DNA from 3 places in the Shewanella sp. 10N.261.52.F9 genome. Region 1 is predicted to be linked to each of the others. Evidence: predicted binding sites of a transcription regulator. Region 1 holds the regulator's gene; each other region holds the start of a gene.
What was found. Region 1 encodes MetJ, which represses methionine synthesis genes. Its sites were predicted from a motif close to TAGACGTCTAGACGTCTA; they were not measured.
Positions count from the first base shown of each region.

Region 2: metK (methionine adenosyltransferase) is a predicted target of MetJ. The motif match lies at 1,762-1,779, and genes of this name have one in related genera.
Region 3: msrA (peptide-methionine (S)-S-oxide reductase MsrA) is a predicted target of MetJ. The motif match lies at 1,913-1,930, and genes of this name have one in related genera.

Region 1 covers NZ_JBFRNX010000013.1:421,122-424,392, reverse strand. The annotation lists gene traF (conjugal transfer protein TraF) at 1-556, shown strand, start outside; gene AB4298_RS10835 (sulfite exporter TauE/SafE family protein) at 563-1,291, opposite strand; gene metJ (met regulon transcriptional regulator MetJ) at 1,414-1,728, opposite strand; gene metB (cystathionine gamma-synthase) at 1,940-3,100, shown strand; gene metL (bifunctional aspartate kinase/homoserine dehydrogenase II) at 3,116-3,271, shown strand, end outside.
Region 2 covers NZ_JBFRNX010000013.1:147,616-150,886, reverse strand. The annotation lists gene AB4298_RS09720 (GNAT family N-acetyltransferase) at 1-18, opposite strand, end outside; gene metK (methionine adenosyltransferase) at 564-1,718, opposite strand; gene tkt (transketolase) at 2,225-3,271, shown strand, end outside.
Region 3 covers NZ_JBFRNX010000017.1:75,928-79,198, reverse strand. The annotation lists gene pgm (phosphoglucomutase (alpha-D-glucose-1,6-bisphosphate-dependent)) at 1-1,250, shown strand, start outside; gene msrA (peptide-methionine (S)-S-oxide reductase MsrA) at 1,395-1,874, opposite strand; gene astE (succinylglutamate desuccinylase) at 2,139-3,176, shown strand.

The sequences.
Region 1 (3,271 bases):
GGGGATATCGCCCAAATTACAACGCATTGATACTTATAGTTATGTTGCTAATGGCAACCACTTCGGAGACAGTGATTTTGATGAAGCGCAGTACCGCAATGATGAAAGTCATTTCAATGTCGACATAGGTATCGCCATACAGCCACTTGATGGCTTAACCTTAGCTGTTTCTGGGCGTAACCTTATAAGCCAAAGCGTTGATTCTATAAAGGTCGATAGGCAAAGTTTTACATATCAGGTTGAGCCATTAGTGACAGCAGGTGTGGCTTATGACTGGAGCATGTTATCAGTCTCCTCTGATATTGATTTGATTGAGAATCAAAAGTTTAAAGAGCTTGATGGGGCGCAATATTGGCGACTTGGTGGTGAGGTGAGAGCTTTTGATTGGATGTCAGTGCGTGTGGGGTATCGTCATGATATGAAAGACTCATCAGCGGACATTTATTCTTTGGGTTCTGGCTTTATGATTGGGGAGTCTTTTTCTTTAGACTTTACCGGCATGTTTGGTGACGGTGACGCAATAGGAGGCGTGTTGCAAACCTCCTATCATTTCTAGTCAGATTTAAGCTAGTTCAATAATCGATTTAATCGTTAAAACAAGCGCACTGACAGCACATAAGGCCAAAGTGAGTGATCTGGTTTTCTGCTTATCGACTCTTCCAACCAACCGACCCGCTACTAGATAACCTAATATCACTGAAGGTAGTAGCATTAGTGAAATATAAAAATGTTCAAGGGTGAGTAGGCCTGCAAATGCTAAAATTATCAATGCAATCATTGAGCTGAAAATAAAGAAGGCAGATAAAGCCGCTCTAAATTGCCCCGCGTCTTTACCTGATAGCAATATCGCTAATGGTGGTCCACCAATAGCAGCGATATTACCAAATACCCCAGACAACACGCCGGCAATAAATAAGCTAAATCGATTAACCGGTATACTAAATTTCATCAAGCTTAAACCTACAGCTAGCGCAACAATTCCGGCAATGGCCAAGCCTAAGATCGGCTGCGGTGCGATAATAATTAAGGTCGCACCAATAATACCGCCTGGGATCCTTCCTAAAAGCGCATATTGCAGGCCATTGAATTCCAACTGACCTCGTTCTCGAAATAGTGTAAGTAGTGCAATAGAGAACCCCATCATAATCACTGGAGCAGGGATTAAGCTTGGGTCGATAATATAAAGTAAAGGGCTGGCAACAACGGCGAGACCAAAGCCTATTAAGCTTTGGGTCAATGCACCACAAAAAATAATCAGTGAGGCGAGTAGAAGAGTGATGGGCTCTATCATTAGTTTGTCCAGTCGCAAATGGCTAAAGTGGAATGATTCTTAAGATTGTGCAGATGTCAAAAACAGATAAGGACTGCTTAGCAGTCCTTATCTAGAAAGTATATTTGGATAATCGATGAAGATTATTCAAGTTCTTCCCACTCAATGCCCATCTCATCCATCAAACGCTTCACTTCTGCAGGCATGCTGTCAGGTTTATCTTTGGTAAGATCTGCATCGTTTGGTAGTGGCTGGCCTGTATACGCATGCAAGAATGCTTCGCATAACAGTTCGCTATTCGTGGCGTGACGCAAGTTATTCACTTGGCGGCGGGTGCGTTCATCGGTAAGCACTTTAAGTACTTTCAAAGGAATGGACACAGTAATTTTTTTTACTTGTTCATTCTTTTTGCCGTGTTCAGCATATGGGCTGATATAATCGCCATTCCACTCAGTCATTGACTCACCTGTTATTTCAAAATTCGGGGCAGATTTTAACCCTTTAAATTGTGCAGTCAAATTATTGCCTCTTATTTATGACAATTGCAAATAGATTTCTATATGCATGGACGTCTAAACGTCTAAAGTGGTTGACGGCGAGGTATGGCTTCGGTACATTTAGACGTCCAGACATCTCTAATAAGAAAATTAGCATTAAAAGGAGTAGTACATGACTGAGCGTAAACTCGCCACTGCGGCAGTGCGTCAAGGCATTGAGTCCGATAGCCAACATGGTGCCGTTGTTCCGCCTATTTATCTATCTACTAACTACTCTTTTGATGGGCATAAAAACCCACGAGATTTTGACTATAGCCGCTCAGGCAATCCAACCCGTTCAATTTTAGGTGATGCAATTGCAGAACTGGAAAAAGGTGCAACAGGAGTGGTGACTTGTACCGGAATGGCTGCCATTACTTTAGCTACTAGTTTACTCGGCCCGGATGATCTTATTATTGTCCCACACGACTGTTACGGTGGCAGTTACCGTTTATTTACTAATCTTGCCAAAAAAGGCCAGTTTAAGTTGATAGTCGTAGATCAAACTGACTCGAAAGCTCTGAATCAAGCCATTGCACAAAAACCTAAGATGGTTTGGTTAGAGACACCATCAAACCCTCTACTGCGGGTGGTTGATATCGAGGCCATCAGTGCTGCAAGTCATGAAGTGGGCGCACTTGTGGTGGTTGATAACACTTTTCTTTCGCCAATCTTACAGCAACCTCTTTTACTGGGTGCTGATATCGTTATTCACTCCACCACTAAATACATTAACGGCCACAGCGATGTCGTTGGCGGGGCCGTAGTTGCAAAAGACCTTGAAGTCGGTGAATTGCTGCATTGGTGGTCAAATACTTTGGGCTTAACCGGCTCTGCATTTGACAGCTATCTCACTTTGCGCGGAATTCGCACACTTGCAGTGCGAATTCGTGAACATCAGGCGAATGCGCAGCGAATTCTTGATACTCTTGTCAACCATAAAGCGGTATCAAAGATTTATTATCCAGGGCTTAAAGATCACCCTGGTCACAAGATTGCTGCAAAACAGCAAAAAGGTTTTGGCGCTATGTTGAGCTTTGAGCTTGAAGGTGGCGAGCCAGAGTTAGTGGCATTCTTAAAAAATCTTAATTATTTTTCAGTTGCAGAAAGCTTAGGTGGCGTGGAAAGCTTAGTGGCTGTGCCGGCAACCATGACCCACAGAGCGATGGAGCCAGAGGCTCGTGCTGAAGCAGGGGTTAAAGATACGCTGATCCGTCTTTCTGTTGGTATCGAAGATGCTGACGATCTTGTTGCTGATATTGAAGCTGCGCTAAATGCTGCGGCTGCTTGTTAATTAAAGGGGTATACGATGGCACGCTGTCACTTACATAAATTTGGTGGCTCTAGTCTGGCTGATGCAGATTGTTACCGTCGCGTTGCTCATATCTTACTGACGCACGGCCATAGCGATGACTTGGTTGTGGTGTCTGCTGCGGGTAAAAGCACTAACTTTTTATATAAGTTG
Region 2 (3,271 bases), 270 kb from region 1:
TTGCAGCTTTTTATTCATTGCAGTTGTCATAAACAAAATGGTTTTGGTTTAGTCTTCAAAGCAAAATTGTCGCACCAAAGTGGAGTTACAGCTAGTTGTAGATGACTGGAATAATCGAATTATTCTTAATCAGTACTAAGGAGCGAAATGGTTGCGTCTGAAACCTAGTGTAGATGCGGATTAGGCCATCGAAAACAGGGTGAAAGATAACGAAGTTATCAGGCTCTTGAACGAGAGGTATGGATACCGAACTGGCTTTTCAACAAGGATGTTTTTTGTTTTCGTTGAGCTCACAGGGCCAATTCTGTTCCATACAGAATTTGGCATTCCCTCCGTCCATGGAGGTCAGACGTGCTTGTAGCGAGCCTAAGCAGTATCTGCACATACGCTTGCCGCAGGCAATTGGAACCACAATAGATAAAGTTACTTACTTGGTTCCATATATCTAACCAAGCTAGAAATCATCCATGGTAAAACGGCATAAGTGTTCCAGACATAAAAAAACCGCCAAGTGGCGGTTTTTCATGGCGTTGAACCAGCAACGCCGAATTAATCGATAACGATTATAGACCTGCGTCAGCGCGTAGAGCTTCAACTTTGTCTGTTGCTTCCCATGGGAACTCGTTACGACCAAAGTGACCGTATGCAGCAGTCGCTTGGTAGATTGGACGAGCTAGGTTCAACATTTCTGTTAGACCATATGGGCGTAGGTCGAAGTGACGACGTACTAGATCGATTAGTAACTCTTCAGCAACTTTAGCAGTACCGAACGTTTCGATGCTGATTGATGTTGGCTCTGCAACACCAATTGCGTAAGACACTTGGATCTCACAACGGTCAGCTAGGCCAGCTGCAACGATGTTTTTAGCAACGTAACGTGCTGCGTATGCTGCACTACGGTCAACTTTTGATGGATCTTTACCAGAGAAAGCACCACCACCGTGACGAGCCATACCACCGTATGTATCAACGATGATCTTACGACCAGTTAGACCACAATCACCTACTGGACCACCGATAACAAAACGGCCAGTTGGGTTGATGAAGTATTTAGTGTCTTTAGATAACCACTTAGCCGGTAATACTGGCTTGATGATGGTTTCCATTACACCTTCAATTAGGTCTGCTTGTGTTACATCTTCGCTGTGCTGCGTAGATAGAACAACTGCATCGATACCAGCAACGCTACCGTCACTGTTATAAGCAAAAGTCACCTGACTTTTCGCATCTGGACGTAACCAAGGCAAAGTCTTGTCTTTACGTACTTCTGACTGACGCTTTACTAGCTTGTGCGAGTAAGTGATAGGGGCAGGCATGAATACGTCAGTTTCGTTGTTGGCATAACCAAACATCAGGCCTTGGTCACCAGCGCCTTGCTCTTTAGGGTCAGCACGGTCAACACCTTGGTTGATGTCTGGAGACTGCTTACCAATCACGTTTAGGATGGCGCAAGAGTCAGCATCAAAACCCATATCTGAGTGAGTGTAGCCGATGTCACGTACAGTCTTACGGGTGATCTCTTCGATATCAACCCAAGCAGAAGTAGTAACTTCGCCGCCAACCATAACCATGCCAGTTTTGACATAAGTTTCGCATGCTACACGAGCTTTTGGATCTTGCTCCAAAATTGCGTCTAATACCGCATCAGAAATCTGATCGGCGATTTTATCTGGATGACCTTCTGAGACCGACTCAGAGGTGAACAAGTGCTTTGCCATGATGGAAAATCTCGTCTTTAAACAATTTGAATGTGTAGAAGTATCTACATCTAGACGGCTATTCTAGTGTAAATTGGAGTCGATAACACCCCTTTCGCTAAATTTTGTGCGGTCACTCGCGCTATTTATTTTATAGGTGCATCATGAATAGTATTTATGATTCAGCTTATCACTCTGTTACCTAAAGAAATTTTTAGCCTTCGCTTATCAGTGTTCTGATAAAAAAAAGATAAAAATTTACCTTAAAACCTAAAATAGTCACATCAAAGTGGTTGTACATAGTGGTTTAGCACTACTATTTAATCGTCATATATTGCGTAAGCTTTATTCAAGTTGGATTAATGTGGCAATATTTTTCATTCTAAGTGAATTAAATTTGCGTCCTACTGCCTAGTAGGCGAAAATATGGCTCCCAAATTTGCTGTGGTGAAGGGAAAAGCAAATACAAAGTTGCGGCCTTTCACTCTATCTAAGCCTCAATACCTCAAAACCAAGCAGGAGAGAGCATGTCATCTCGTAAAGAACTCGCAAACGCAATCCGCGCATTGACCATGGATGCTGTTCAAAAAGCCAATTCAGGTCACCCAGGTGCACCAATGGGGATGGCTGATATTGCTGAAGTGCTATGGAATGATTTCCTAAAGCACAACCCAAACAACCCTGAGTGGGTTGATCGTGACCGCTTTATTCTTTCTAACGGTCATGGCTCTATGCTTATATACTCTTTGCTGCACCTTACAGGTTATGCACTGCCTATCGAAGAGTTGAAAAACTTCCGTCAGCTTCACTCTAAAACACCTGGTCACCCAGAATACGGTTACACACCAGGTGTTGAAACGACGACAGGCCCATTAGGCGCTGGTATCAGTAACGCTGTGGGTATGGCAATTGCTGAAAAGACATTGGCTGCACAGTTTAACCAGCCAGGTCACGACATCGTTGATCACTTCACATACTGCTTCCTAGGCGATGGCTGTTTGATGGAAGGTATCTCTCACGAAGCATGTTCATTAGCGGGCACGTTAGGTCTAGGCAAGCTAATCGCATTCTGGGATGACAACGGTATCTCTATCGACGGTCACGTAGAAGGTTGGTTCACTGACGATACGCCTAAGCGTTTCGAGTCTTACGGCTGGCACGTCATTGCTAACGTAGACGGTCACGACAGCGACGCTATCCGCGCGGCTATCGAAGAAGCTAAGTCAGTCACTAACAAGCCAACAATGATTTGCTGCAAAACCACGATTGGTTTTGGTTCACCAAACAAGTCTGGCAGCCACGATTGTCACGGCGCACCACTAGGTGATGCTGAAATCGCTGCAGCACGTGAATTCCTTGGTTGGAACCACGGCGCATTCGAAATCCCAGAAAACGTATACGCGGGTTGGGATGCTAAAGAGTCTGGCGCTGCTAACGAAGCAAGCTGGAACGACAAGTTCGCTGCTTATGAAGCTGCATTCCCAGAATTAGCTGCTGAATACAAGCGCCGTGTTATTACGGGTGACTTACCAGCAGATTTCGAAGAAAAAGCCCAAGCTTTCGTACAAGAGTGC
Region 3 (3,271 bases), on a different contig from region 1:
GAGATAAAAGCGAAACCAGTTTAGTTGATGGTTTAATTGTTACACCGTCACACAACCCGCCGCAAGATGGTGGTATTAAATATAATCCACCTCATGGCGGTCCTGCTGAAGGTGAGATCACTAACTGGATCCAAGATAAAGCTAACCAATACCTCGCTAACGATATGGTTGGTGTCAAATGCATCAGCTATAGCGATGCTCTAGCCAGCGGTTTGTTAATTGAGAAAGATTTGATTACACCTTACGTTGAAGATCTTGCCAATGTGATTAATATGCAGGCGATTGCTGATGCAAAAATTAGTCTAGGTATTGATCCATTAGGTGGTTCAGGGATCCACTATTGGCAGCCGATCGCCGATCATTATGGCATTAACCTCACTTTGGTTAACGATAAAGTTGACCCAAGTTTCAGCTTTATGACCTTAGATAAAGACGGCAAAATTCGAATGGACTGTTCATCGCCTTTTGCGATGGCGAGTCTACTGCAACACAAAGATAATTTTGATTTGTGTTTAGGTAATGACCCAGACTTTGACCGTCACGGTATTGTTTGCCCTGGTAGCGGTCTAATGAACCCCAATCATTTTCTTGCGGTAGCAATTGATTACCTTGTTACCCATCGTCCAGAGTGGACGGCTGATATGGTGATTGGCAAGACATTAGTGTCGAGTGCGATGATCGATAAAGTGTGTGCTATGCACAATAAGCAGATGTCTGAAGTACCTGTTGGTTTTAAATGGTTTGTGGACGGCCTAGCAAATAGCGAATTTGCGTTTGGTGGTGAAGAAAGTGCAGGTGCGGCTTTTTTAAGAAAAGACGGCAGTACGTGGTGTACAGATAAGGATGGCTTTATTCTTTGCCTATTGGCGGCAGAGATCTTGGCTGTAACGGGTAAAACGCCACAACAAAGATACGAAGAGCTAGAAGTACAATTTGGTAAGAGTTACTACCAGCGTATTGATAGCCCTGTGAGCCTAGAAGACAAATCCAAGTTTTCTAAAATTAACGCAGATTCGATTGTTGCAGATAGTCTCGCTGGCGATAGGATTACTAAAAAGCTAACTCACGCACCAGGTAATGGCGCTGCTATTGGTGGCATTAAAGTTGTCACTGAAAATGGATGGTTTGCAGCACGTCCATCAGGTACAGAAGCCTTATTTAAACTGTATGGTGAAAGCTTTGTTAGCCAAGGGCACTTATCTCAGTTATTAAAAGAAGCGCAAGAAATCGTCGCACAGGCTTTAAGTTAGCTTTAAAAATTGCGTAAATCAGTACGTATCAGCTAACGCTGAATAAATAAAGGCACCCTTTGGGTGCCTTTATCATTTTCATAAAGATAAAATTACTTTTCTTCAAAAGCAATAATCGGCGAGAAGTCCACTAGCTAGTGATGACTAATAGCTAATATGGCAACTTGGTAAGTCGTTTTTGGCCAAATAATCTTGATGATACTCTTCTGCTTTATGAAATTGCTGGCAAGGTACAATCTCTGTCACGATTGCTCGAGAACCCCATTTCTGGCTTCTAACTAATGCAAGCTTAGCGGCTTCTGCTGCAGTTTTTTGCTGCTTATTATGGAAAAAAACGGTACTACGATATTGGCTACCAATGTCGCCACCTTGCTGGTTGAGCGTCGTTGGATTGTGATTTTGCCAAAATATGTCGAGTAAATCCTCAAAAGAGACAAGGGTTGGGTCGTATTCGACTTGCACAACTTCTGCGTGGCCGCTTATCCCTTTTTTGACATCTTCGTAGCGGGTAAACTGATCCTTTCCGCCCATATAGCCACAGGTACAGTCCGTTACGCCGGTTACTTTTTTAAAAAAGTACTCTACACCCCAAAAACAGCCTGCGCCAAATGTTGCTAATGCCATGTCAAACTCCTTAAAACCTTTAAACCTATTTAGCCATTTGGATGGCTAGATGGCTTTATCTTGTTTTATTTTGATAAAGGATGCAAGTGTTAATTCGACTGCCTGAGTATTTGTTGTGCAAATCGAGGTAAATCCTAAACCGAATTGGCGAGCAATTATGCTACTATGCGTCGCAGAATAAGTTTAGGTTGCTAAACCGATATACTGATTTTTTGTGTATATCTAGTGACATAAAGCAAAAATAACAATAATAAGGAGTAGTTTATGTTTCACGAATTGAAACAGTCGAAGGACTTTTTAGCATTCACCCTTGCTCATCCACAGCACTTACCTGAAAGTTTTCAATTTACTCTCGACAATCAAGTTAATGTTCAGGTTTGGGATACAGGTGTTATCGTTTTTGAGCCGCTAGATCTGCAACACACTAAAGATATCGTCCTATCTTGTGCGGTTCACGGTAATGAAACCGCTCCAATTGAGTTATGCAATGACCTAATGCATAAACTGCTTAGCCAAGAGACTGCATTAACTGAACGGGTCATGTTTCTTATCGGAAACCCTGCAGCGATTCATAATGGCACTCGCTTTATTGATGAAAACCTCAATCGCTTATTTAACGGTGAACATTCACGAGGACCAGGGTTAAATAATCCTGAGCGGGTAAGAGCACAAAAACTTGAGCTATATGTCGATAAGTTTTTTGGTTCGCAGGAGGGGGAGCGTCAACGTATTCATTACGACTTACATACAGCGATACGCGGCTCGAAGCATGAAAAGTTTGCTATCTATCCTTATAGAGGTCAACGAAAGTACAGTCGCGAGCAAATTATGTTCCTTGAGGCTTGTGGCATCAACACCATCTTATTCCACCATGAGCCAACAACTACCTTTAGCTATTTCTCTTCTGAAAATTACCATGCAGACGCATTTACTATCGAACTCGGTAAAGTATTCCCTATGGGACAAAATGACATGACTCGCTTTATAGCGATGAAAGAGATGTTAACTTTTCTAATGACGGGTAAAGATTTGCAACTTGCAGATTTTGATTTAAAACGCGTTAACCTTTATCAAGTTTGTCGTTCAGTTAACAAGCATTTTGACGACTTTGAGTTTACCTTTGCTAATGATGTTGAAAATTTTACGGCGTTCCCGCGAGGATATACTTTAGCTAAAGAGGGTGGCCATGAGATTAAAATTGAGCATGAATTTGAATCAATTGTTTTCCCTAATGCCAAAGTTCCAGTGGGGCAGCGCACAGTTCTGATGTTAAAGACGGCAGACGACAGCAATATCGATTAAGGTTGACTGAATAATCGTGCATGTAAACCAATATATACATGCAATAAGCCGCTAAGTTATCGTTTCAATGATGGGAAGTATTGAGAGTTAGTTTA